Regions from separate parts of the Bacillus sp. T3 genome, predicted to be linked through region 1. Evidence: predicted binding sites of a transcription regulator. Region 1 holds the regulator's gene; the other holds the start of a gene.
The links. Region 1 encodes LexA, which represses DNA repair genes until DNA is damaged. Its sites were predicted from a motif close to CGAACATATGTTCG; they were not measured.
Positions count from the first base shown of each region.

Region 2: RGF10_RS20260 (YhjD family protein) is a predicted target of LexA. The motif match lies at 3,375-3,388, and genes of this name have one in related genera.

Region 1 is NZ_CP137761.1:3,436,000-3,443,384, forward strand. Features, by position in the region: partial or broken gene tkt (transketolase) at 1-836, opposite strand, end outside; gene RGF10_RS17600 (MFS transporter) at 1,187-2,392, shown strand; gene RGF10_RS17605 (DUF896 domain-containing protein) at 2,657-2,890, opposite strand; gene RGF10_RS17610 (YneB family resolvase-like protein) at 2,934-3,620, opposite strand; gene RGF10_RS17615 (cell division suppressor protein YneA) at 3,640-3,954, opposite strand; gene lexA (transcriptional repressor LexA) at 4,110-4,733, shown strand; gene glnA (type I glutamate--ammonia ligase) at 5,124-6,458, opposite strand; gene RGF10_RS17630 (MerR family transcriptional regulator) at 6,493-6,897, opposite strand; partial or broken gene RGF10_RS17635 (aminotransferase class I/II-fold pyridoxal phosphate-dependent enzyme) at 7,080-7,385, opposite strand, start outside.
Region 2 is NZ_CP137761.1:3,963,593-3,970,977, reverse strand. Features, by position in the region: gene RGF10_RS20285 (AzlC family ABC transporter permease) at 1-24, shown strand, start outside; gene RGF10_RS20280 (AzlD domain-containing protein) at 17-322, shown strand; partial or broken gene RGF10_RS20275 (M48 family metallopeptidase) at 446-1,718, shown strand; gene RGF10_RS20270 (IDEAL domain-containing protein) at 1,887-2,123, opposite strand; gene RGF10_RS20265 (competence protein ComK) at 2,365-2,904, shown strand; gene RGF10_RS20260 (YhjD family protein) at 2,976-3,350, opposite strand; gene RGF10_RS20255 (LCP family protein) at 3,529-4,470, shown strand; gene RGF10_RS20250 (TVP38/TMEM64 family protein) at 4,602-5,219, shown strand; partial or broken gene lepB (signal peptidase I) at 5,256-5,809, shown strand; gene RGF10_RS20240 (winged helix-turn-helix domain-containing protein) at 6,059-7,312, shown strand; gene RGF10_RS20235 (BTAD domain-containing putative transcriptional regulator) at 7,272-7,385, shown strand, end outside.

The DNA of each region.
Region 1 (7,385 bases):
TATGCTTCTTTAGTAAGCTTCAACTCATTTGCTCCAAGCGGAGAACCATGAACATCAGACTTACCAGATTTATTTGGAGAACCGTATCCAATTACGGTTTTCACTTCAATTAATGTTGGGTGATTTACATCTTGTTTTGCTTCTTCAATTGCTTTTGCAATCGCATTTAAGTCATTACCATCTTCTACGCGAATATACTGCCAGCCATAAGCTTTAAAACGGCCCTCTACGCTCTCAGAGAAGGATTTGTGTAACTCACCATCTAATGAGATATCATTTGAGTCATAAAGCACTACTAAGCGTCCAAGTTGAAGGTGAGCTGCTAAAGAAGCTGCTTCAGCAGAAACTCCCTCCATTAAGTCTCCATCTCCACAAATAGAGTATGTATAGTGATCAACAATATTAAAGTTATCTTTGTTATATTGAGCAGCTAAATGTCTCTCTGCCAATGCCATCCCGACTGCCATCGCGATCCCTTGTCCAAGAGGACCAGATGTCGCATCTACACCTGCAGTATGACCAAATTCAGGATGTCCAGGAGTTTTACTTCCCCATTGACGGAAATTCTTAACATCGTCCATAGATAAATCATAACCAGATAAATGAATCAAGCTGTATAACAGAGCTGATCCATGACCTGCAGAAAGCACAAAACGATCACGGTTAATCCAATTCGGATTCTTAGGATTATGGTTCATATATCTTGTCCAAAGTGTATATGCCATTGGAGCAGCTCCCATTGGCATTCCTGGGTGGCCGGAGTTGGCTTTTTCTATCGCATCAATCGATAAGGTGCGAATTGAATTTATCGACAATGTATCGATTTGTTCAAACATTCGTTTCATCCTTCCTATATTTTGATTCTAAGATTTCACACTTTTTATATTATAGTTCTAACCCTTATTACACAACCAATTGTGCTGTATTTTTTAAAAAAATTTGACTAATTCTCTGTTAGTATGACAAAAACAGCGAGAATATTATGTAAGACAGAGAAATTTCCAATGAAACACTGGCTATTTCCGCAAATTTTGTTATATTTGAAAAGTAGTGTAGACAGTTGTCTTGTCATCTAACTAGATTGAAAGACCACTACGAAAAAACTTAATAAAAGATGAGGAACGCTTGAATCAATTGGACAAAATAAAAAATAGAAATAGCGGAACTCTTGATTGGAGAGATGGATGTGAAAAAAAATAAGGCAATATCTCAGCGCAAGCTTCTTGGAATTGCCAGTCTCGGCTGGCTATTTGATGCAATGGATGTCGGAATGCTATCATTCATTATTGCCGCATTACAGAAGGAATGGGGCTTAACGACACAACAAATGGGATGGATTGGGAGTATAAACTCAATCGGGATGGCCGTAGGGGCATTAGTGTTTGGGTTAATGGCTGATCGCATCGGCCGAAAAAACGTCTTCATTATTACCTTGTTGCTCTTTTCCATTGGTAGCGGCTTGTCTGCCCTTGCAACTACCTTAACTGTCTTTATGCTTTTACGATTTGTAATCGGAATGGGACTTGGTGGGGAATTACCGGTTGCATCAACATTAGTTTCTGAAATTGTACCTCATGAAAAAAGAGGACAAGTTGTCGTGTTACTTGAAAGCTTTTGGGCAGGCGGCTGGCTAATTGCCGCGCTTATCTCCTATTTCATTATTCCAAATTACGGATGGGAGACGGCTCTTTTGATTAGTGCTTTTCCTGCAATCTATGCAATCTATCTTCGGATTGGCTTACCTGATTCACCACAGTTTGTTGCACACAAACAAGAACAAAAAACATCTGTTATCCAAAACATTACCTCCGTTTGGGCAAAACCACATATAAGACAAACGACAATGCTTTGGATTTTATGGTTTTGTGTCGTGTTCTCTTATTACGGAATGTTTATGTGGCTACCAAGCGTCATGGTTATGAAAGGCTTTAGCTTAATAAAAAGCTTCCAATATGTTCTCATTATGACTTTAGCCCAGCTACCAGGTTACTTTACCGCAGCGTGGTTTATTGAAAGAATGGGCAGAAAGTTTGTCCTTGTTACTTATTTAACTGGTACGGCGATTAGTGCTTATTTCTTTGGTATGGCAGATTCACTTGGACTTCTGATTACTGCAGGTATTCTGTTGTCCTTCTTTAATTTAGGCGCTTGGGGAGCGTTGTATGCCTACACTCCTGAACAATATCCAGCCATTATTCGTGGTACAGGAGCAGGTATGGCTGCATCGTTTGGCCGAATCGGGGGGATATTCGGTCCATTATTGGTTGGTTATCTTGTGGCACAGAAAGTTGCCATACCAATTATGTTCACCATCTTTACGATTGCTATTATCATCGGAGTCTTAGCTGTATTATTCTTAGGCAAAGAGACGAAGAATACTGTATTGCAGTAATGGTTAGGTATTTTGGCTGTTGATTTCCGCTCCGGGTGCTCGCTTTCGGCGGGGGAATCCAGGAGGCTCCTTGGGCGCCTGTGGGGTCTCTTGTGACCTCTTTCCCGAAAGTGTCTCTCACCTTCTGCTTCAATCAACAGTTTGCTTAAAAATCAATACCCTTCCTTACCAGAACTAAAAATAAAAACACACTTAAATTTTTACACAAACAAAAAACAGGAGGGTTGCATCGTGATGATGTTCCTCCTGTTGTTTTATATCCTATTAATGAAGGCCTTTTTTCGCCTTTAATCTCTTTAATTTTTCTGGCGTGACATCATTTCCTTCTGGGTCAACGATCTTTACGCTCTGGATTGTGTTCATCATTTGTGAGCGGAATGTTTCCAAATATTTTGCTCGAAGCTTTGATTGCTCCTTAGCTTCTTCCAGCGTTAATCCAGTTGTTTTTTTCTTCTTGGCAAGTTCATTTATTCTAGCTATTAATTCATTTAGTTGCATCACAGTACTCCTTTTTTAAAACTGTCAACTAAATGCCATAATACTAAATGTCTTGATTTTTGACAAGTGGTACCTCTTGGCTTTGCATTTCCTCCATATACTCTTGATATCGACGATGTACAGTTGCTTTTGACACATTAAATCCGAAGCCCCTTAACGTTGCTGCAATTTCTGCAAAGGTTAATTCATTTTTCCGCAATCTTACTATTTCTTCAATCGGTATTTCTTTTTGCTTTCGACCTGAGTTAATTCCTTGATTAGATAGATTTTTCTGAGGATTATATCCGGCTTTAATCGCTCGATTCATCCCTCTTTTTATTTTAATATTATGTAATTTCCGTTGGTACTCCTCGACCATGCCCACAATTTTTAATACCATTGATTCTGATTCTGATATTTGCAATTCTCCATTATGGTCTACGGAATAGAGCTTAATATTTTCTTTCATAATGCAGTGAAGAAGAACAATCTTTGCATTTCCTCGTCCAAGTCTCGTTTCATCTTGAATCAAAACAGCATCAATATTTGTTTCTTTTATTAAAGATAATAGCTTTAATATCCCTTCGCGTTCTAAATCATACCCACTTGCTTGCTCTTTAATAAGAGAATGTATGTGAAAGCCGTGTTGTTGGGCTAAAGCAATTAATTCCTCTTCTTGCCTGGCCAATGATGTTTCTTGAGTATCCTTTGTTGTACTTACTCGACAATATATAATTGCATTTTTTTTCATGATTTATACCTCATTATAATTACTCACCAGCAAGCACAGTCACATCTGGTTCATATTCTGTACCCTCTACCGGAATGACCAGTGAATCACCAGGATGGATCGCATCCTCTTCAATACCATTTTCCTCTTTAACCCAAGAAACAAATTCCGAGTTTGACATAGTGTGACGATCTGAGAATTTATCTGCGATTTCCCAAAGCGATTCGCCTTGCTGAACCGTAATATTTATGAATTCATCCGTTTTATCTAATTTATGTATAACAGTAAATATAGCAGCATAACTAATAGCAATTAAAATAATAACATAAGAATATCGTTCCCAAAGTTTTTTCATCAACATTAGCACCCCAACCCCATCGAATATATGTTCTACTCAAAGTATAAACCGAACGCTTGTTTGTGTCAACCAAAATTCGAACTTATGTTTGTATCAGTATGAGAAATTATGTTATAATGTGGTCAAGTAGAAAACCATATGAGGTGGGAAGAATGACAAAGTTATCGAAGCGTCAGCAAAATATATTAGATTACATAAAAGATGAAGTTAGAAAAAAAGGTTATCCACCTTCCGTTCGTGAAATAGGTGAAGCTGTCGGTCTAGCTTCTAGCTCAACTGTGCACGGCCATCTAGCCCGATTAGAAAGCAAAGGATTGATTCGTCGCGATCCTACTAAACCTCGCGCGATTGAAATACTCGATATCGACGAACAAGATAACATCCCAAGAAGCAATGTCATTAATGTACCAGTTGTCGGAAAAGTTACAGCAGGGGTGCCAATTACGGCAATTGAAAACGTCGAAGAATACTTCCCTCTTCCTGATCGTTTAGCCCCTTCAGATGAGCAGGTTTTTATGCTTGAAGTTATGGGTGATAGTATGATTGAAGCGGGAATACTTGATGGTGATTATGTTATCGTAAAACAGCAAAAAACAGCACAAAATGGTGAAATCGTCGTTGCGATGACTGAGGATGATGAAGCGACAGTGAAGCGCTTCTTCAAAGAAAAAGATTATATTCGCCTTCAACCGGAAAATTCATCATTAGAACCAATTATTCTGCAAAATGTTTCGATTCTGGGTAAAGTTATCGGTGTATATCGTCATATTCACTAGTCTATTAAAATAGCGTTTGGGGTCTCAGGATGATTGTCCTGAGGCTTTTTTGTTTTATAGGGGCAGGTTTTTGGTGGATGTGGAGTTTGAAAAATAAACGGAAATTTTCCGTTTAAATTGGGAAATACCAATATTTCCTTTAAAATAAGGGGAGTAATTCCGTTTATATAATCGAAATCTTTGGATTTTGTCTTTATTAGAGCACTTAACGGAAATTTCTCCCCTTATATCCGCTTCTTAATCATTCTCTACATACATTAGAGGGAATTTCTCCTCTTATATCTGTACTTTTAAACTGCCTATATTTAAATTAGACCGAATTTCTCCGCTTATTATTACCTAATAAAAAAACCGAACCAAGCCAATGGCCTGGTTCGGTTTTTCTATTGATTAATACATTTTCATGTATTGTTCTCTTTCCCATGGGTGTACTTGCGTACGGAACATATCCCACTCAATCTCTTTTGCTTCGATGAAGTGATCAAGGATGTGCTCACCTAATGCAGATACGATGACTTCGTCTGCTTTTAGGTTTTCTAATGCAGCGAATAGAGTTGCTGGAAGATCATCGATTCCTGCTTCTACGCGCTCTTCTTTTGTCATAACGTAGATGTTACGATCAACTGGAGCTGGAGGAGTCAATTTGTTTTTGATTCCGTCTAGACCAGCTTTTAATAATACAGCCATTGCTAAGTATGGGTTAGCAGCTGGGTCAACGCTACGCACTTCAACACGTGTGCTTAATCCGCGAGATGCTGGGATACGGATAAGTGGTGAACGGTTGCGAGCTGACCATGCAACATAACAAGGTGCTTCATAGCCAGGAACTAAGCGCTTATATGAGTTTACAGTTGGGTTTGTAACAGCTGTAAAGCTATGAGCATGCTTGATTACACCAGCGATAAATTGTGTTGCAACTTCACTTAATTCAAGGTCTTTGCTTGTGTCATAGAAAGCATTTTCGCCATCTTTGAATAGTGATAAGTTACAGTGCATACCAGAACCGTTAACACCGAATAATGGTTTTGGCATGAATGTAGCGTGTAAGCCGTGCTTACGTGCAATTGTTTTAACAACTAGCTTGAACGTTTGGATTTGGTCACAAGCTGTTAATGCATCAGCATATTTAAAGTCGATTTCGTGTTGTCCAGGAGCTACCTCATGGTGAGACGCTTCAATTTCAAAGCCCATCTCTTCAAGCTCAAGAACGATATCACGACGGCAGTTTTCGCCAAGGTCTGTTGGAGCAAGGTCGAAGTAACCACCATTATCGTTTAATTCAAGAGTTGGTTCACCTTTTTCATCTAACTTGAATAAGAAGAATTCTGGCTCAGGTCCTAAGTTGAAGTTTGTGAAGCCTAATTCTTTCATTTCAGCAAGAATACGTCTAAGGTTGTTACGTGGGTCACCATCGAATGGAGTTCCATCTGGATTATAGATATCACAGATTAAACGCGCAACTTTACCTTTTTCAGCAGTCCAAGGGAAGATCACCCAAGTGTTTAGGTCAGGACAAAGGTACATGTCAGACTCTTCGATACGAACAAAGCCCTCGATTGAAGATCCGTCAAACATCATTTTGTTATCAAGTGCTTTTTCAAGCTGACTTACTGGGATTTCAACATTTTTAATTGTTCCAAGGATATCCGTGAACTGAAGACGGATAAATTTTACGTTTTCTTCTTTAGCCAATTTAAAAATATCATCTTTAGTATACTTTGCCATTTCCGTATTTCCTCCCTTTTAAACCTATTAAAATTTATTGAAAAAAGCGCGACATATGACCTTGCCTCTGAGGACCGCGATTGAAACGTCCCGCTTGTAGCAATTCATTGCGAAGCAGCTTTCTGATTTCATTATCAGACAGCTCTCGTCTTGCTTTTTCAGTTTCTTTCGTTACTGCTTGAGTTTCTTCTAAATTATTTTTAGCAAAAATTTGCTTAATGCCCGCAAGATTTACACCTTGATCAATTAAGTCCTTAATCTCGAGAAGCTTGTCAATATCATTGAGTGAGAACATTCTTCTTTTCCCATCAGATCTGGCCGGAGAAATGAGTTCATGCTCCTCGTAATAACGAATTTGTCGGGCGGATAAATCGGTTAGTTGCATAACTGTGCCGATGGGAAATAAAGGCATGGTGCGTCTTATTTGACTTCCGCTCAATCAATTTCTCCTCCTTGGTTTTTCCTACTTCTTGTTTATATTATATTTCGCGTTAGAATTTCTGTCAACTCAACGTTAGGTTTTATCACATAATTTTCACTATAATTATTTAAATTTTAAAAATGATTTCTTCGATATGATTGTACACTAATTGCGTCGAAAAAACAGTTTTTTTTTATTTTTCAAATAAAATCCTTGTCGAATAATTGATTTAATGCCGTGCATATCGCAATTTTTACATGTGAATAGGTTAATCCACCTTGGACGTAAGCAACATAAGGTGGTCTAGTGGGACCATCTGCAGTTAGTTCGATGCTTGCTCCTTGGATAAAGGTACCTGCAGCCATGATTACATCGTCATCATAACCCGGCATATAGCTCGGGTATGGCGTCACATGTGAATTGATTGGTGACGCGAATTGAATTGCCTGACAAAAGGCCACCATTTTATCGCGATCATCAAATTGAACCGATTGAATCAAATCCGT
Region 2 (7,385 bases), 530 kb from region 1:
CAAGGGGGCAGGGGTATTGAATAATCACATCATCTGGATGATTTTTGGGATGGGAATTGTGACTTTCATTCCAAGAATGCTTCCATTTGTTTTGTTTAAAGGAAAACAGCTACCGCCTTTTATTCAAGGGGTTTTGCGAAATGTACCGTACGCAACCTTAGGGGCGCTCATTTTTCCGGGAGTTTTATTGATTCAGGAGGATGTTTGGTATGGCGTGCTCGGAGCTTGTGCGGCCTTTTTGGTTGCCTTTCTTGGGGCTAACGTTATTATTGTCGTGTTAGGCTCCATCGCTGTCTTAACACTCTATTCGTTTTTGTTTTAAATACATGTCCAACTAAAAGAAACTCGTCATTCTTTGATGGGTTCTTTTTTGTTGTTTCTGTTCTAATTCATCTGTTTCTTACTAAACATAATAAAGAAAGGTTGTACAAAAAGGGGAAAGGGAATGGTTCGAAAGCTTGGCGTGTTCTCAGTTCTTTTATATGCCGTATATGGTTTACTGGCTTATCTATATTTATTTTACTTTTCTGATACAAGCCTACCCTTCGAATATCAAAGCACTAAAGCAGATCCAGCTACATTTCTAAATGGAAGAGAGCTCATGTTGACAGAGGAGTATTCCAAAACACGAAATTTGCTCTTTTTCTTGTCAACGCCACTTGAGTGGTTAATTTATTTCTTGATTTTATTATTAGGCTTATCGAAAGTGTTTAAAAATTGGGCTGACATTTCATCAAAATATAAGATTGCTCAAAATGCTATTTATTTGTTTTGGCTGTCGCTTTTTGCTTATATTTTGACTTTTCCACTTAGTTACATTAGTTATTCCCTTTCGAAAACGTACAATATTTCTACCCAAACATTTGCAATGTGGATGAAGGATCAACTGATTGATTTTTGGATTAATTATGCCACGATGTTCTTAGTTGTCGTTGTTTTATATTGGTTAATGAAAAAAAGTGTAAAACGTTGGTGGCTGTATGCATGGCTGATATCTGTTCCTTTTTCTTTGTTTTTGATGTTTTTGCAACCTGGTTGTGATTGATCCATTATATAATGATTTTTACCCATTAAAGGATAAAGAGCTGGAAGCAAAAATCTTAGACCTCGCAAGCAAGGCGAATATTCCAACTGAACACGTTTTTGAAGTTAATATGGCTGAAAAAACCAATGCATTAAATGCTTATGTAACAGGAATTGGTTCGAATTCACGGATTGTTTTGTGGGATACCACATTAAATCGACTGGATGACGATGAAATTCTATTTATCATGGCTCATGAGATGGCCCATTATGTGGAGAAACATATTTATATTGGTATTGCTGGGTATCTCCTTATGAATTTGATTGGACTATACTTAGCATATAGGATCATGAATTGGGCTATTCCTAAGTGGGGAAGGGTTCTAAAAATAGATAGTGTCAATGATATTCGCTCATTACCGTTTTTCTTGATGATCCTATCGATGCTCATGTTTGCATCGAGTCCATTAAGTAATTTTGTATCTCGTTATCAAGAAACACGGGCAGATCGCTATGCTATTGAAATGACAGGAAATACCGATGCTGCAATCAACTCATTTCAGGAGTTAACAAAGGCTGGTTTAAGCCAAGTAAATCCACCATTGTTGGTTAAAATATTCCGCTACGGGCACCCGACAATGCTTGAACGAATCTCTAGGCTCGAGGAATATGACACAAAGCACCAACAACGATAACAATAATAAAAATGAAAACCCCTGTCGTAATGGACAGGGGTTAATTGTATGTAACAGTGCCCATCAGCTTAAACGTCATAAGTCAAGCGCATCTAAAGGCACATTAAGCCTCTCGATGCGCTTATCTTATGTCTTTTGCACTAGATATGGCGCTTGAACTAATCGTTGTTAAGTTCCAAATTGCTTGTTTAGTTCACGATATTTTGTTGATAAGCTAAGAAACTCTTCTTGGTTGCGGTCATCAATGGCCTGATCGATAAGGGATAACAATTTTTCCTTTTGTGAAGTTAAAAGCACCTCGGACAGTAGCATTTCAATGTACAGCTCCAAAACAAAGGACTCACCAGACTTTTGTTTATTCATGGCACCAGATTTCATTAACTCTGAATAGGATCTCTCTTTCATTGTAATCACCCCTGCAACCTTTTTACTATTATATGGAGTTTTGACAAAAGAATCAATTAAAAATTTTGAAAATTAAAAAAATATTAATGCTGTTTTATGAATAAACCAGCACCTTTTATTTTGTGAATAATTTAGCAATTTTGTTTTGTGTGAATAATTTAGCAATTATAGAGAAAAAATGATAAAACTTTTGTTGGAAATGCTATGATGTCGGTAGCTTTAAAAAAAGGAGATGAAGAAGTTGAGTAAAAAAATTATAATGATTGAAGAATTTAAGCCGCCATCGATGATTCAGGAATGTAAGTCTCCAATTATGATTAAGGATTATGAAATTAACCCCCATTCAATGCTAATCATGCCTATTCAGTACGGAAGTAAGCTTTATTCAAGGATTATTGAGCTTGAACGGGAAGTGATTGTTCCGTTTCGACCTTCAGTGGTTATTGACAAAAGCTGTAAGTACTTTGGTTCTAGTCTAAGTGGAAGATTAAATGGAGCTAAACATCTTACAGGCTACACACAAAAAGTTCCAATCACCATAGACCCCACGAATAACATTATTTTCTTGCCCACACATTCATCCACCAACGAGCAATGTCATTGGCTTGCACTTCGGCATTTCGTGAGCCTCAAATCTGAGACTTCAAGTAGTACCCTTGTAACCTTTTCCAAAAACAAATCCTATATCATTCCTTGTTCTAAGTGGTCCCTTGGGAACCAAATAGGACGATCAGCTCATTTTTGTTTTATGTTAGATCGGCAGTTAAAGAATAATTTTTAAAGATCTATACGGTAATATATATTTCTATAGAGACTCAAAAAAAGCATGCTATGTCATGCTTTTTTTCGTTTTTAATCACCGGCACTGGAAATATGTCGGCGGTACAAGTAGTACTCTAAGAGTTCTTGAACTTTGTTTCGGATTCTTGGGTTAAAATAATTATGGTGTTCCTCATAACCTTTATAAAGAAACATAAACATTGTAAAAGTTTCATCACGATTGATTTCTTCTACTTTTAGTTGTTTTAGCCTCATTAATCGTTTGACTTCAGCTAGTTCTCTTTGGATTACTTTTAGCGTTTCTTCCACCAATATGGTGTAAGGTTTTTTTAGCTTGAAGGAACTGTTATCGATAGCAGTGAGGTCTCGGTTTAGAATTGTGACGACCATTGGTAAATAAATGGCTTGTTCCATCAAGTCTCTTTCTTCCTCTGGAATTCTAGTCATACCCATTCTCCTTTAGGAAAAAGTAGAACATTTGTTCTTATTTATCATATTAAAAACTCCATCCAAAATCAAGTGTTTCAGTTTTTTTGTTTAAATAAAAAATTTTCAAAAAAAACAGGAAACAAAGAAACAAGTAAAGAAGTCATTAAAGAATAAAAAAACGAAAGGGCATTTAAATATGAGATTAGAAAGAAATCAACAGCGGAAGAGAAAGCTAAGGCTAAAGAAAAAATGGAAAGCAGTTCTCTTCTTATTACTTGTTTTGTTCCTAGGAACCGTTGTTTATTCCTATTTTCAGTATAAACAAGGAGTATTAGTTTCCGGGGATAAGGCTAAAAATGAAAAAGAGAAGTACCAGTTTAACGGTAAGCGGGATCAATTTGGTGGTACCAATATTCTTTTGATTGGGAGTGATGCCAGAGAAAACGAGAACTCCCGTGCGGACACAATCATGATTGTCCACTATCATCCGGATCATAAAACATTTAAATTATTATCGATTATGAGGGATTCATATGTTGAGATTCCCGGCCATGGGACAAATAAGATCAATGCAGCTTTTGCCTTTGGCGGGCCTGAATTATTAAGGCAAACGATTAAGGATAACTTTAATCTTGAATTACAATATTATACAATTGTTGACTTTCAAGGATTTGTCCATGTAATTGATGAAGCATTCCCGGATGGAGTGAAGATTGATGTTGAAAAAAGGATGGACGAGTATATTAATGTAGCGCTTGATCCAGGGGTTCAACGACTGGATGGTGAGAGCTTGCTAGGTTATGTCAGATTTCGTCATGATGCCATTGGTGATTTTGGCAGAGTACAACGACAACAAAAGGTGGTAAAGGAACTAGCGAAGCAATTTACTAGTGTTGGAACCATTCCGAAGCTCCCAAAATTAATCGGAGTTGTGACACCGTTTGTCAACACGAACTTATCCACAACCAATATGATCTCGATTGGGACAGACTATATGACGAAAAAAGAAACAATCCAAACAATGAGGATTCCTGTTGATGGTGCTTACGAGGATGAGCGGATAAGTGGAATTGGAGCTATATTAAGTCTTGATTTTGAAAAAAACAACCAAGAAATTTACGATTTTTTAAAAGAATAGGTGAAACGGTTCAATTATTTTATTTAAATAGAAATAAGTGTAGAATAGGTTAAAAGTGGAATGAAAGGTTGTACGAGGGCAATTTCCAGATTTTCGTTCGAGCTGAAGCGAACACGCAAGGAGACACTTGAATGGACTTTGAAATGTTAAAAGAATGGTTTACGATGGAAAACATTATGAAATTAATTAATGAGTACCGATCTTTTGGACCGCTACCAGGGATATTATTACCAATGCTTGAAGCCTTCTTTCCATTTTTACCGCTTGTTCTATTCGTTATGGCAAATGCTAGTGCTTTTGGACTTTGGTTAGGATTCTTATTTTCTTGGATGGGAGCTTGTGTAGGTGCTCTCCTCGTTTTTTTGTTTTTTAGAAGGTTTGGTCAACAGAAAATTCTACAGTTTTTGCATCGCCATCCTAGTGTGGAGAAGTTGATGAAGTGGGTCGAACATCATGGATTTGGTCCGATTTTTCTTCTACTGTGTTTTCCTTTTACTCCGTCTGCAGTCGTTAATATTGTGGCTGGTTTATCTAATGTTAGTATCGGCCAATATTTATTGGCAGTGGTCGCAGGAAAAATGGTCATGATTTTTACGATAAGTTTTGTAGGCTACGATCTTAATGCGTTGGTCACTCAGCCTGTTCGCACCATTATCGTTACCTTTATTATTTTTCTGCTTTGGTATGTGGGGAAAAGAATAGAAGTAAGATTGAATAAAAGTGTGAAAAGAGAACATAGTGGTGGATAGAGCCTGAAAGATTCTAATGGGAATGGAGGAGATTTCATGAAAGAGGAATTAAAAAAAGAAAGCATAGAATGGCTAAAAGCACTAGTGATTGGGATCATGATTTTTGCCTTCATTCGAACTTTTTTCTTTTCCAATTATGTGGTTGAAGGCGAATCGATGATGCCAACTTTAGAGGACGGCAATAAACTAGTTGTTAATAAAATTGGCTACCAAATCGGTGATTTGGACCGGTTGATGTTATCGTCTTTCATGCAAATGAAAAAGAGGATTATGTAAAACGAATCATTGGACTCCCGGGCGATAAGATTGAATACACCGAAGATCATTTATACATTAATGGAAAGAAAGTGGAGGAACCTTTTTTAGATATATATCGAAATCAGCTTGTTGATGGCAGACTTACTGGGGATTTCACTCTACTTGAAGTGACTGGTGAGAAAACCGTACCAAAAGGAAAACTGTTTGTTCTCGGAGATAACCGACTTGGAAGCTGGGATAGTCGACACTTTGGGTTTATCTCAGTTGAACAGGTTGTAGGAAAAGTGGACTTGCGGTACTGGCCATTAGAGGAAGTAACCGTATCGTTTTAACAAAGCAGCACTGGAGAATATCCGGTGCTGTTTTTTAATGAAAACAATTTTCCTCACTTGTTTCGACCACTTTTTCAAATCACATATGGTACGATTATCTAATATTTTGAAAGTTGAAAGAGGGGAAAGGGTTGAATTCTATTCCGCTTATTCAAACAAAGATCATGCTTCCTGCAACTAAAAATTCGGACATACGGAGAGCCAAGCTGACAAAAAAATTAAATACATTCAAACGGTATCCGTTAACGATTGTCCATTCCTGGAGCTGGATATGGAAAAAGTACGGCTATTTCATTATATTTTTCAGATCAGAAGGAACGCTGCTGCTGGTATTCGATTTCAAGCATGGATGATGATATGCTCCCGTTTTTATCCTATTTAATCGCTTCAATTAGGATTAATATTCCAGAGTTTGGCGTGGAATTAGAGAAGTATATAAATGAAATGGACCGATATGTGCGCGAACAAGAATTAAACTTGCTCTGCTCTTTGTTTATCAATGAAGTACTTGCCATCAAACAGGAGCTAGTTCTCATATTAGATGATTTTCATCAAGTAGCACATTCGAATCCGGTAAACCGATGGATGGAAATTCTTTTGGACCACCTCCCAAACAATCTTCACCTCATCGTCTTGAGCAGAAATCGACCAGACTGGAAATCATTTACAAGAATGAAAGCGATGGGAGCCGTACTTGAAATTACCAAAGAGGACTTAGTGCTGACAAAAGAAGAAGTTGAGCTATTATTAAATGAAATTTATGGAATGACATTATCTCAAATAGAGCTGGACCACCTTTATGAATTAACCGAAGGATGGGTGATTGCATTAGGATTGATCGCTGGTCAAACAAAGGAATATCAACGGTTGAAGAGTGGATTAAGAGAGCATTCACAATCCTTAAAGGACCTGTTCAGATACTTAGCAATGGAGGTGTTAGCTAAACAAAAGTCCTATATTCAGGGATTTCTCTTGCAAAGTTCGATTTTAGAGGAAATGAATAAAGAGGTTTGTAATGCTATTTTGAACGTTAGCGACTCTCAAAGCTTATTAGATGAGTTGACTGAGAGAAACCTGTTTATCCAGAGAGTAGCTGAACATGGGTACCGCTATCATGCTTTATTTCGAGAGTTTTTAGAAGAACAGCTTAGAGCGAATCAAAACTATAGCTTTGAAAAACTAAATATTCGAGCTGCTCAGCATTTTCAACAAAAGGATATGCTCGAGAAGTCTCTTTATCACTATGAAAAAATAAACCAGATAACAGCCATTGCAAATCTCCTGCAGGATAATGGGGTAAGGCTTTTAGAAAGTGGAAAGCTTGAAGGTTTGTTTGAGAGATTAGTGAAGATTCCGGATTCTCAAAAGGATGGAACAAGTACGCTATGGTTTTTACAAGGAGAAATCCATCGCTACCTGGTCAAATTACCAAGGAGCCGAGGAATGTTACGATCGAGCCATTATGGCAGCAGAAAAACAAGTGGACTATCTTGCGAAAAGTAAGGCGTTAGAAGGAAAAGCACGTATTTATTTAGATACGATACGGCCAAATTATGCAGAGCGATTATTATATGAA